One region of the Streptomyces achromogenes genome, then DNA from elsewhere that is predicted to be linked to it. Evidence: riboswitches for the same ligand, from Rfam matches in the RefSeq annotation. Region 1 holds a riboswitch; each other region holds the start of a gene.
What was found. A riboswitch is a leader RNA that binds a small molecule or an ion and turns the genes downstream of it on or off. The one in region 1 is predicted to bind cyclic di-AMP.

Region 1 (2,191 bases):
CGTCGCGGCCGGGGTGACCGGCTCCGCCATCGCCATCCCGCTGTTCGCCGCCTCCGGCGCGAGCGCCGCGGACGGCACGGTGTGGGACAAGGTGGCGCAGTGCGAGACCGGGGGCTCGTGGAGTGCCGGCGACGGCGGTGACGGCGAGTCCGGCGGCCTGAGCCTGACCCTGCAGGACTGGAAGGCCTACGGCGGGCTCGACTACGCGGCGAGCCCCGACCTGGCCAGCCGCAACCAGCAGATCGCCGTGGCGCAGAAGGTGCTCGCGGCCAAAGGCATCGGCGCGTGGGGCACCTGCGGGCTGACCTCCGGGCTCACCAAGGAGAACGGCGCGCTGACCGTGGACACCGGCGTGGCGGGCGATTCGTCAGGATCGTCCGGCTCCTCGGGTTTGTCCGACCTGTCCAGAGGCTTGTCGGGTTCCTCGGGGTCGTCGAGCTCCTCGGGTTCGGGCAACGGCTCGACCGACTCCAGCGGTTCGACCGGTTCGGCCGGTTCGTCTGACTCATCCGGATCATCCGACTCATCCGGTGATTCCACGAGTTCACCCTCAGCTTCGCCTTCGTCGCCTTCGTCGCCTTCGTCTCCCTCTGCCGTCACGGGCGACTCCGGCGGCGCCGGTCGTCAGGGTGACCCGCGGGCGGCCGACGGCTCGCCCACGGGAACCCCGGAAGCGGACGACTCGGACAAGTCGGGCCAGGAAGTGGGTTCCTGGAACCTCGTCGACACCGGCTCTCTCGGGTCCGGCCGTCATCGCGGTGCCACGGCCGACGAGCCGGCGGCCAAGGGCGCCGACACCGAGGCGGGCGGTGCGTCCACCGCCTCCGCGGGCCGGCATGCCGCGGCCACCTACGTCGTCCAGGAGGGCGACTCCCTCGCCTCCATCGCCGACTCCCTTGGTCTCCATGGCGGATGGCGTGCCCTCTATGCCGAGAACAAGGACCTCATCGGCGCCGACCCGAGCGACATCGCCCCCGGTCAGACCCTCGACACAGGCGTCCAATAGGGCGCAAAGCCCAAGAAAAACAGCGGGAGTTCACGTCACACTTCGCGCCGAATGTCCGATTTGGTGAAAGTGTGGGATGAGTCTCAGAAGCCCTGATCGTCTTTGAAATTCCGCGGATCGCGTGTCTACGGTCGTGACCGCTCGGCAACCCGAGCCCCGGCCGTCGCAACGCCGAATCCTGCCAGCGGCAGCCCGGGAACAGTCGTCGCGTCAAGCGCCGTAGGCAGGAGCGGGGGACCCAAGGTAAGTGCCGCACCGGGAAATCGCCGGAGCGGCTCGGGGTGAAGTCACCCCTCCCACGGAGCGCAAGCTCCGGCGGAGGAGTGGCCGGGCAACTCACACGGCCCGAACCCGACAGCTCACCTCGCAGGCGTCGGTGAGGGGATCCACCATGCTGTTTTCCGGTAAGGGCAAGCACCGCCGTCCGTCCAAGGCCACCCGCGCCGCCGCTCTGGCCGGTGTCACCGGCGTCGCCATCGCCGCCCCGCTGATGGCGGCCGGCAACGCCTCCGCCGCCACCGCCTCCGAGTGGGACACGGTCGCCCAGTGCGAGTCCGGCGGCAACTGGTCCATCAATACCGGCAACGGCTACTACGGCGGCCTGCAGTTCTCGTCCTCCACCTGGGCCGCGTACGGCGGCACGCAGTACGCCTCGCAGGCCAACCAGGCCTCCAAGGCCCAGCAGATAGCCATCGGCGAGAAGGTCCTCGCGGGCCAGGGCAAGGGCGCCTGGCCGGTCTGCGGCAAGGGCCTGTCCGGCGCCTCCTACGACGGCGCCGGCGCCTCGAACAACAGCTCTTCCGGCTCGTCGGACAGCGGCAGCAGCTCCCGCTCGACCGAGCAGAAGAGCAGCTCCCGCTCCACCGACCGTCCGGCGGCCGCCAAGAAGTCCAAGACGGTCACCACCCCGACCGGCAAGAAGGTCAAGAAGGGCGACGGCGAGTACAAGGTCGTCAAGGGCGACACCCTCAGCTCCATCGCCGAGAAGCACAAGGTCGAGGGCGGCTGGCAGAAGCTGTTCCAGCTGAACAAGGACATCGTCCAGGACGCCGACCTCATCTACCCGGGTCAGCAGCTGCACCTGAAGTGACGGCCGGCCGCCGACGCGGCCACGGTGCCCTCCTGGTGAAGGCCGGCGCCCCGAGGACCTCGTGACGGTCCCCCCGTCCCCACAGCCCCCCGTTC
Region 2 (2,191 bases), 2.2 Mb from region 1:
CGAGCGGGGCACGTTCCTCACCGCCCCGGAAGCGGTGGCGTACGGCCTGGTGGACGGGATCATCCCGAGCCGCAAGGCGTCCGCCGGGGCGCAGGGCGGGAGGTGAGCCGGCGATGGTGCCCGAGCTGCCGCCGCTGCCCGCGCTGACCCGCGCGGAGGCCGAGCTGATCGACGGATACCTCGACGTGGTCGACATGCTCGGCCGCATCAACCCCGCCCACCACGGGGACACCTATCGCGGGCTGCGCGCCGCCCAGGCGCTGGTGAGCAAGGCCGCCGCGCTGCGCGACGCGCTGACGCTGATGCACCAGCGGGGCGAGAGCGAGCTGCACGCGCAGACGCTCGCCCGGGCGCTGCGCGTCCTGGACGGGGAGCGCCGCACGGCGCGCGTCACGCTGCCGCCGCTCGCCGAGAGTTGACCCGGGGCGGCACCGGTCCGCACGGCCCCGGCCCCGACGTGACGTCCGGGCCGGAGTCGAAACGACCCAGAAGGCGTACCCCCGTTCGGCAGAACCCCTCCTGTTCTCCCGGACGCCCAGAAGTTGCGCAGAAGGGCGCTCCGCGGGTGGAACAGGAGGCGTCGTCGCTGGTGGGAGGCCCTGAGGGGACTCGCCAGCTGATCACCCGTCAGAGTGTTCACCCGAACGGCTGAGTGGTGAGTAACCCCACAAATCCCCGGTTCCGTTGGGATTTTCGGACATCCGTGAGCCAAGATCCCTGTCTGACGACAAGCCCCCGCCACAAGCGGCGGGGCGGTCCGGGTGGACGCCGAGTCCTGCCGCCTCCCGGATGACCGGTCGACAGGAGTGCATCGGCAGGAGTGGAGGACCCAGGCACGACGGGTCGCCGGAACGGTCACGCCATGACCGGGCCGAGCAGCCCTTGGGGTGAAGCCGCTGACGCGGCCGGGCAACTTCGCCAGCCCGAATCCGACAGGTCATCCTTCACAGGCGGCTGACGAAGGGTTGCGCATGACTGCGCTCAATCGTGTCCCGTCGCTCATGGCCCGGGCCGGTACGGCCTCGGCGTTCGCCATCGCCGCCGTCGGCGGCACGGTCGTGGTCCCGGGGCTCGCTCCGGACGCCGCGGCCGCCACACCGGCGACGAAGGCGCTGCAGATCGCGGCCTCCAAGAAGGGTGCACCGTACAAGTACGGGGCCACCGGGCCGAAGAGGTTCGACTGCTCGGGACTCACGCTGTACTCGTTCAAGAAGGCGGGCAAGAGCCTGCCGCGGACGGCGGCCCAGCAGTACAACAAGACGAAGCACATTTCGGCGTCCAGCCGCAGGGCGGGCGACCTGGTGTTCTTCCACTCGGGGTCGAACGTGTACCACGTCGGGATCTACGCGGGCAAGGGCAAGATCTGGCACTCGCCGAAGACCGGGGACGTGGTGAAGCTGCAGAAGATCTGGACCAAGAGCGTCTGGTACGGCCGGGTCCGCTAGGGGCCGGCCCAGGTACTGATCCGCCCGGTCCGCCGGGCCGGTACCTGGGCGCCGATCTGCCGGGTCCGCCGAGCTGTCGGGCCCACTGACCTCCCGGGGCCGTGCAGGGCGTCCTGACACGCCTTCACCGTCCCGGGAGCTCACCCTCCGCCGGGACCGCCAGGACCCCGGCTGCCGGCTCCGCCGCCGGGACGGTCCACGGGAGCTCGACGACGACCGTCTTGCCGCCCTCCCTCGTGGGCCGCACTCTGAGTCTGCCGCCGGCTTCCGCGGTCAGCCAGCGAATGATCACCATGCCTCGGCCGTTGTCCTGCTGGACGGCGGCCGGCAGTCGTTGCGGGAAGCGCGGATGACTGTCGGTGACCCCGATGCTCAGCCGTTCGTCGCGGTCGAGGGCCAGGTCCACCGTGAAGGTGGGCGACTGGCCGAAGGTGTGCTGTACGGCGTTGGTGGCGAGTTCCGAGACGATCAGACGGACGGCGTCTGCCGCCTCGGCGTCCGCGGGCAGGCCCCACTCGCCGAGGGTGCCGGCCACGAAGGCCCGGGCCGTGGAGACCGAGGCGGGATCGCTCGGCAGAGTGAGGGTTGCTTCCAGGTGATCTGCCATGGCGACGTCGTCCCTTTCCCACGGGACCGGAGCCCGACACGGTGTGGATTGGTTCGAGTACGGTCCCGGACTGGTGCTTCTTCGCCAGACTGCCATCACCACGCCGGTCACGGGTGGCGATCCACCAAGATGTGCATAT
Region 3 (2,191 bases), 2.7 Mb from region 1:
GCGACGGGCGAGGAGTTCCTCGGTGAGGCGGCTGCCGCGTTCGTAGACACCCGCGACGATGTCGTCCCGGATGGCCGTGCACACCGAGTGCGCCGGAATTCGCATGACGGACCTCCGCCTTGATCCCCGTAAAACGTCGACGGTTGACGTGTGTTCCGTGACTCTATTGCAATGGGCGGGAATTTCCGACGGGGAGCCGGAATCCAGGGATATTTTTTGGACAGCAGGGCCCCGAAAACGGCGAAAGCCCCGGCCGAGAGGCCGGGGCCGAACGATCTGTCGCCGTCCGTCGTCAGACGTTGACGCCGTGCTTGCGGAGATAGGCGACCGGGTCGATGTCCGAGCCGTACTCGGGGGTCGTGCGGGCCTCGAAGTGCAGATGCGGGCCCGTGACGTTGCCGGTGTCGCCGGACAGGGCGATGCGCTGTCCGGGGGTGACCGTCTGGCCCACCGACACCTCGATGGACGACAGGTGGGCGTACTGCGTGTACGTCCCGTCGTGCATCTTGATCACGATCTGGTTGCCGTAGGCGTCGCCCCAGCCGGCCTCGACCACGGTGCCGGAGCCGACCGCGTGCACGGTGGTGCCACGGGCCGCGTGGAAGTCGACGCCGGTGTGGCTCCCGGAGGACCACAGCGAGCTGCTGGCCTGGTAACCGGTGGAGACGTAGGAGGCGGTGATCGGCAGCACGAAGGTGTTGAGGCGCTTGCGCTCGGCCTCACGGGCGGCACGCACGCGTGCCTCGCGCTCCTCCACGGCCTTCTTCGCGGCGGCCTTGCGGGCGGCCTCCTCGAAGGCGGCCTTCTTCTGCGCGGCGACCTGCTCGTCGACCTGGTCGGCGACAGACTCGGCGATGGACTCGCCGGCGGTGACGACGGGGATCAGACCGGTCTGCTCGGGGGTGGGCTGCTCGGCCGCGAGGGCCGGGGTGGAGGCGACGGTGGCCATCACACCGGTGGTGGTGAGCGCCGCCACGCCGACCGCGCGAGCGGTGGAGCGCTGCATCCGGCTGGGCCGGCGGTGCTTCCCGGTGGCGCAGGTGAACGCCATGAAGTCAGGGGTGTCCTTTCCTTCCCTCTCGCCTACCGGGTTAGCTGACGGGTTCGGAGCAGGAAGGTCTCCTACGGACCCCCTCGCGTACACGCGGGCGTCCGATTCACCCCAGGGACTTCACATGTGGGTCCCCGGCTCCCCTGGCTCGCGCCGTACGGGGACTCGGCGATGACTGTCCGGTGCCGCGGCTGCGGCGCAGTGCCTGACGGACAGCCCGGATGAAGCTAAGCGGCGAGGGGATCAATCCTCAAACGGATCACGGTTTTTGTAGCGCATCCCACACGGCAGACAGGCAACCTCCGCCTCAATTCGGACAAACAGAAGCCCTGGTGACGCTCGGTCGACCAGGGCCCTGCGCGTGCGTGCCGTTGCCGTTGCCGCGGCGGTCGGCGGCTACTCGGCGGTCACGACCTTCACCTCGCCGATGCCGAGGGCCTCGACCGGCTCCTTGATCTGGGCCGCGTCGCCCACCAGGACCGTCACGAGACGGTCGACCGGGAAGGCGTTCACGGCCGCCGCGGTGGCCTCCACCGTGCCGGTCGCGGCGAGCTGCTGGTACAGCGTCGCCTGGTAGTCGTCGGGCAGGTGCTGCTCGACCTGGTCGGCCAGCGTGCTCGCGACGGCCGCCGCGGTCTCGAACTTCAGCGGCGCCACCCCGACCAGGTTCTGCACGGCGACGTCGCGTTCGGCGTCGGTCAGTCCCTCGGCGGCGAGGGTGCGCAGCACCTTCCACAGGTCGTCCAGCGCGGGACCGGTGTTCGGGGTGTCGATGGACCCGCTGATGGCGAGCATCGCGGCGCCCGAGCCGTCCGGCGCGGACCGCAGGACCTGCCCGAAGGCGCGGACTCCGTAGGTGTAGCCCTTCTCCTCACGCAGGACGCGGTCCAGACGGGAGGTGAGGGTGCCGCCGAGGCAGTAGGTGCCGAGCACCTGGGCGGGCCACACACGGTCGTGCCGGTCGGCGCCGATCCGGCCGATCAGCAGCTGCGTCTGGACGGCGCCCGGGCGGTCCACGATGACGACCCGACCGGTGTCGTCGGCGGTCACCGGCGGTACCGGCCGCGGTTCGGCGGCGGAGCCCGTCCAGGTGCCCAGGGTGTCGCCCAGGAGTGCGTCCAGGTCGACGCCGGTGAGGTC
Region 4 (2,191 bases), 1.4 Mb from region 1:
CTCTTGGTGGCCTCGAGCAAGCCTTCCTCGACAGCCGCCAATCCGGCCTGGACATCGGCTTCCAGAGCCTGGTCCCGCACGCTCAGCCCGAACGGCCCGACGACGGTCACGAGGGGTCTCCTGTCTGCTGGTGTCTACTGGCGATTACGCGGTTTGTCGATAGGTCGCTGCCATCACTCGAGTCAGCGTATCCGGTCACGTTTCGATCACCGATAGCCCCCACGTCCCCCGGGGGCGAATGCACTCGCCCGCGAGGTGCGCGCATCGGGCCAGACCGTATCCGATCACGTCCGCGATGTTTCCGATCAGCCCATACGAAGAGATGTTCATCGGGTTGCCGCGAAGGGCCGAATCATGTTCCACACCGGGGCCGGCGCCCGACCGGGGGTTCCGCCTCGGCCCGGCGGCGAGCCCCGCCCGCCCGTCCCAGCCCTGGGTCCGCCCAGCCCTGGGCCACCCTCCCCCGGGTCGCGGCGGCATGAACATGCCGCACACGAGGCCTTCCCGGAACAACCACGAGGCCTTCCCGGAACAACGGGGTGTACGGCGGTAAGCGCAACGGGACACCACGGACGACGGCCCACCTCTCCCATGCGCCATAACAAGCGACTTGGGGCCAATGCCCGATTAGTCGGTCTTGTGATTCCTCGTGACATGGCTCACTGGCCCCGGCATATCGGGCAGGATCCGCCGCCCCTCGATCCACCGCCCCCACCAAGCGAGTTGACGGTTTGCACCCACAAAGGATCAAGCGCCCCATACGGCACAGATCAAGGTCAATAGGGGTCATCTGTGAATCCGGTACTTGTTCCGGACATGTGCTCTCGCATACGTTCCCGGCCTGTCGGGCGGACGCCTAATCCTGCCGCCGCCCGTAACACCCACCGAGAAACGCATGGCAGGAGCGGGGGAACCAGGTAGGTCGCCGCAGCGCATCGCTCTGACGTTCTGGACATCCAGAGCTTTTCGGACGATCCGTTACGGCTTGGGGTGAAGTCGCGTCCGCCAGGACGCGACCGGGCAGCTCCCGCCCGAACCCGACAGCTCACCTCGCAGGCGACGGAGAGGAAAACTCGTCATGCCCGCTGCCGCTCAGCGCTCCACCCGCACCTCCCGCCTCGCCCGCAGGCTCGCCGTCGCCGGCACCGGAATTCGCCGTACTGGCGCTCCCGCTCATCGGCGCGACCACCGCCTCCGCGGCCACCACGCCGACCGTCGCCACCGCGAGCAGCCTCGGCTACTCCGACAACCTCGACGGCTGGATCCGCGCCTCCCTCCAGGTCATGTCGCAGCACGGCATCCCGGGGACGTACAACGGCATCTACCGCAACGTCATCCGCGAGTCCTCTGGCAACCCCTACGCCATCAACCTCTGGGACTCCAACGCCGCCGCGGGCATCCCGTCCAAGGGCCTGCTGCAGGTCATCGACCCGACCTTCCGCGCCTACCACGTCGAGGGCACCTCCTGGGACTCCTACGACCCGGTCGCGAACATCACCGCCGCCTGCAACTACGCGGCCGCGCGCTACGGCTCGATCGACAACGTCTTCGGCGCCTACTGACCCCCGGGCTCACGGAAAGAGTCTTTCGAGGACGACGGCCACGCCGTCGTCCTCGTTCGACGTCGTCACCTCGTCGGCCACCGCCCTGAGTTCGGGATGGGCGTTGGCCATCGCGACACCGCGCGCCGCCCAGTCGAACATCGGGATGTCGTTGGGCATGTCCCCGAAGGCGACGGTGTCCTCGGGCCGCAGCCCGAGGTGTTCCGCGGCCAGCGCCAGACCCGTCGCCTTGGTGATCCCGCAGGGCTGCAGCTCGACCGTGCCGGGACCCGACATGGTGACCGTCGCGAGCGAGCCCACCACCGAGCGGGCCGTCGCCGCCAACTCGTCGTCGGACAGGGTGGGATGGCGCAGCAGCACCTTGCTGATCGGCTCGCACCACAGGTCGTCGCGACTGCCCACCCGCAGGGCCGGCAGCGTCGGGTGGGGCATCCGGTAGCCCGGTTCGATGAGCGTGAGCCCGTCGACGCCGTCCTGGTCGACCGCCGCGTACAGCTGCCCGACCTCCGCCTCGATCTTGCCGAGCGCGGTCTCCGCCAGCTCCCGGTCCAGGGTGACCGACCACAGCAGGCGGTCCGCGCCGGCGTCGTACAGCTGCGCCCCCTGTCCGCACACCGCGAGTCCCCTGC

Region 2: another riboswitch for cyclic di-AMP. It lies ahead of QF032_RS06585 (C40 family peptidase); the one in region 1 lies ahead of QF032_RS16570 (LysM peptidoglycan-binding domain-containing protein).
Region 3: another riboswitch for cyclic di-AMP. It lies ahead of QF032_RS28975 (M23 family metallopeptidase); the one in region 1 lies ahead of QF032_RS16570 (LysM peptidoglycan-binding domain-containing protein).
Region 4: another riboswitch for cyclic di-AMP. It lies ahead of QF032_RS23205 (transglycosylase SLT domain-containing protein); the one in region 1 lies ahead of QF032_RS16570 (LysM peptidoglycan-binding domain-containing protein).

What each region holds. Positions count from the first base shown of each region.
Region 1 is NZ_JAUSYH010000001.1:3,710,584-3,712,774, reverse strand. It holds gene QF032_RS16575 (LysM peptidoglycan-binding domain-containing protein) at 1-1,006, shown strand, start outside; cyclic di-AMP (ydaO/yuaA leader) riboswitch at 1,212-1,394, shown strand; gene QF032_RS16570 (LysM peptidoglycan-binding domain-containing protein) at 1,398-2,096, shown strand.
Region 2 is NZ_JAUSYH010000001.1:1,491,407-1,493,597, forward strand. It holds gene QF032_RS06575 (ATP-dependent Clp protease proteolytic subunit) at 1-106, shown strand, start outside; gene QF032_RS06580 (hypothetical protein) at 114-419, shown strand; cyclic di-AMP (ydaO/yuaA leader) riboswitch at 798-968, shown strand; gene QF032_RS06585 (C40 family peptidase) at 972-1,445, shown strand; gene QF032_RS06590 (ATP-binding protein) at 1,570-2,052, opposite strand.
Region 3 is NZ_JAUSYH010000001.1:6,458,726-6,460,916, reverse strand. It holds gene QF032_RS28980 (GntR family transcriptional regulator) at 1-105, opposite strand, end outside; gene QF032_RS28975 (M23 family metallopeptidase) at 293-1,051, opposite strand; cyclic di-AMP (ydaO/yuaA leader) riboswitch at 1,066-1,232, opposite strand; gene QF032_RS28970 (M16 family metallopeptidase) at 1,448-2,191, opposite strand, start outside.
Region 4 is NZ_JAUSYH010000001.1:5,153,447-5,155,637, reverse strand. It holds gene QF032_RS23210 (polyprenyl synthetase family protein) at 1-110, opposite strand, end outside; cyclic di-AMP (ydaO/yuaA leader) riboswitch at 873-1,074, shown strand; partial or broken gene QF032_RS23205 (transglycosylase SLT domain-containing protein) at 1,079-1,562, shown strand; gene QF032_RS23200 (HAD family hydrolase) at 1,572-2,191, opposite strand, start outside.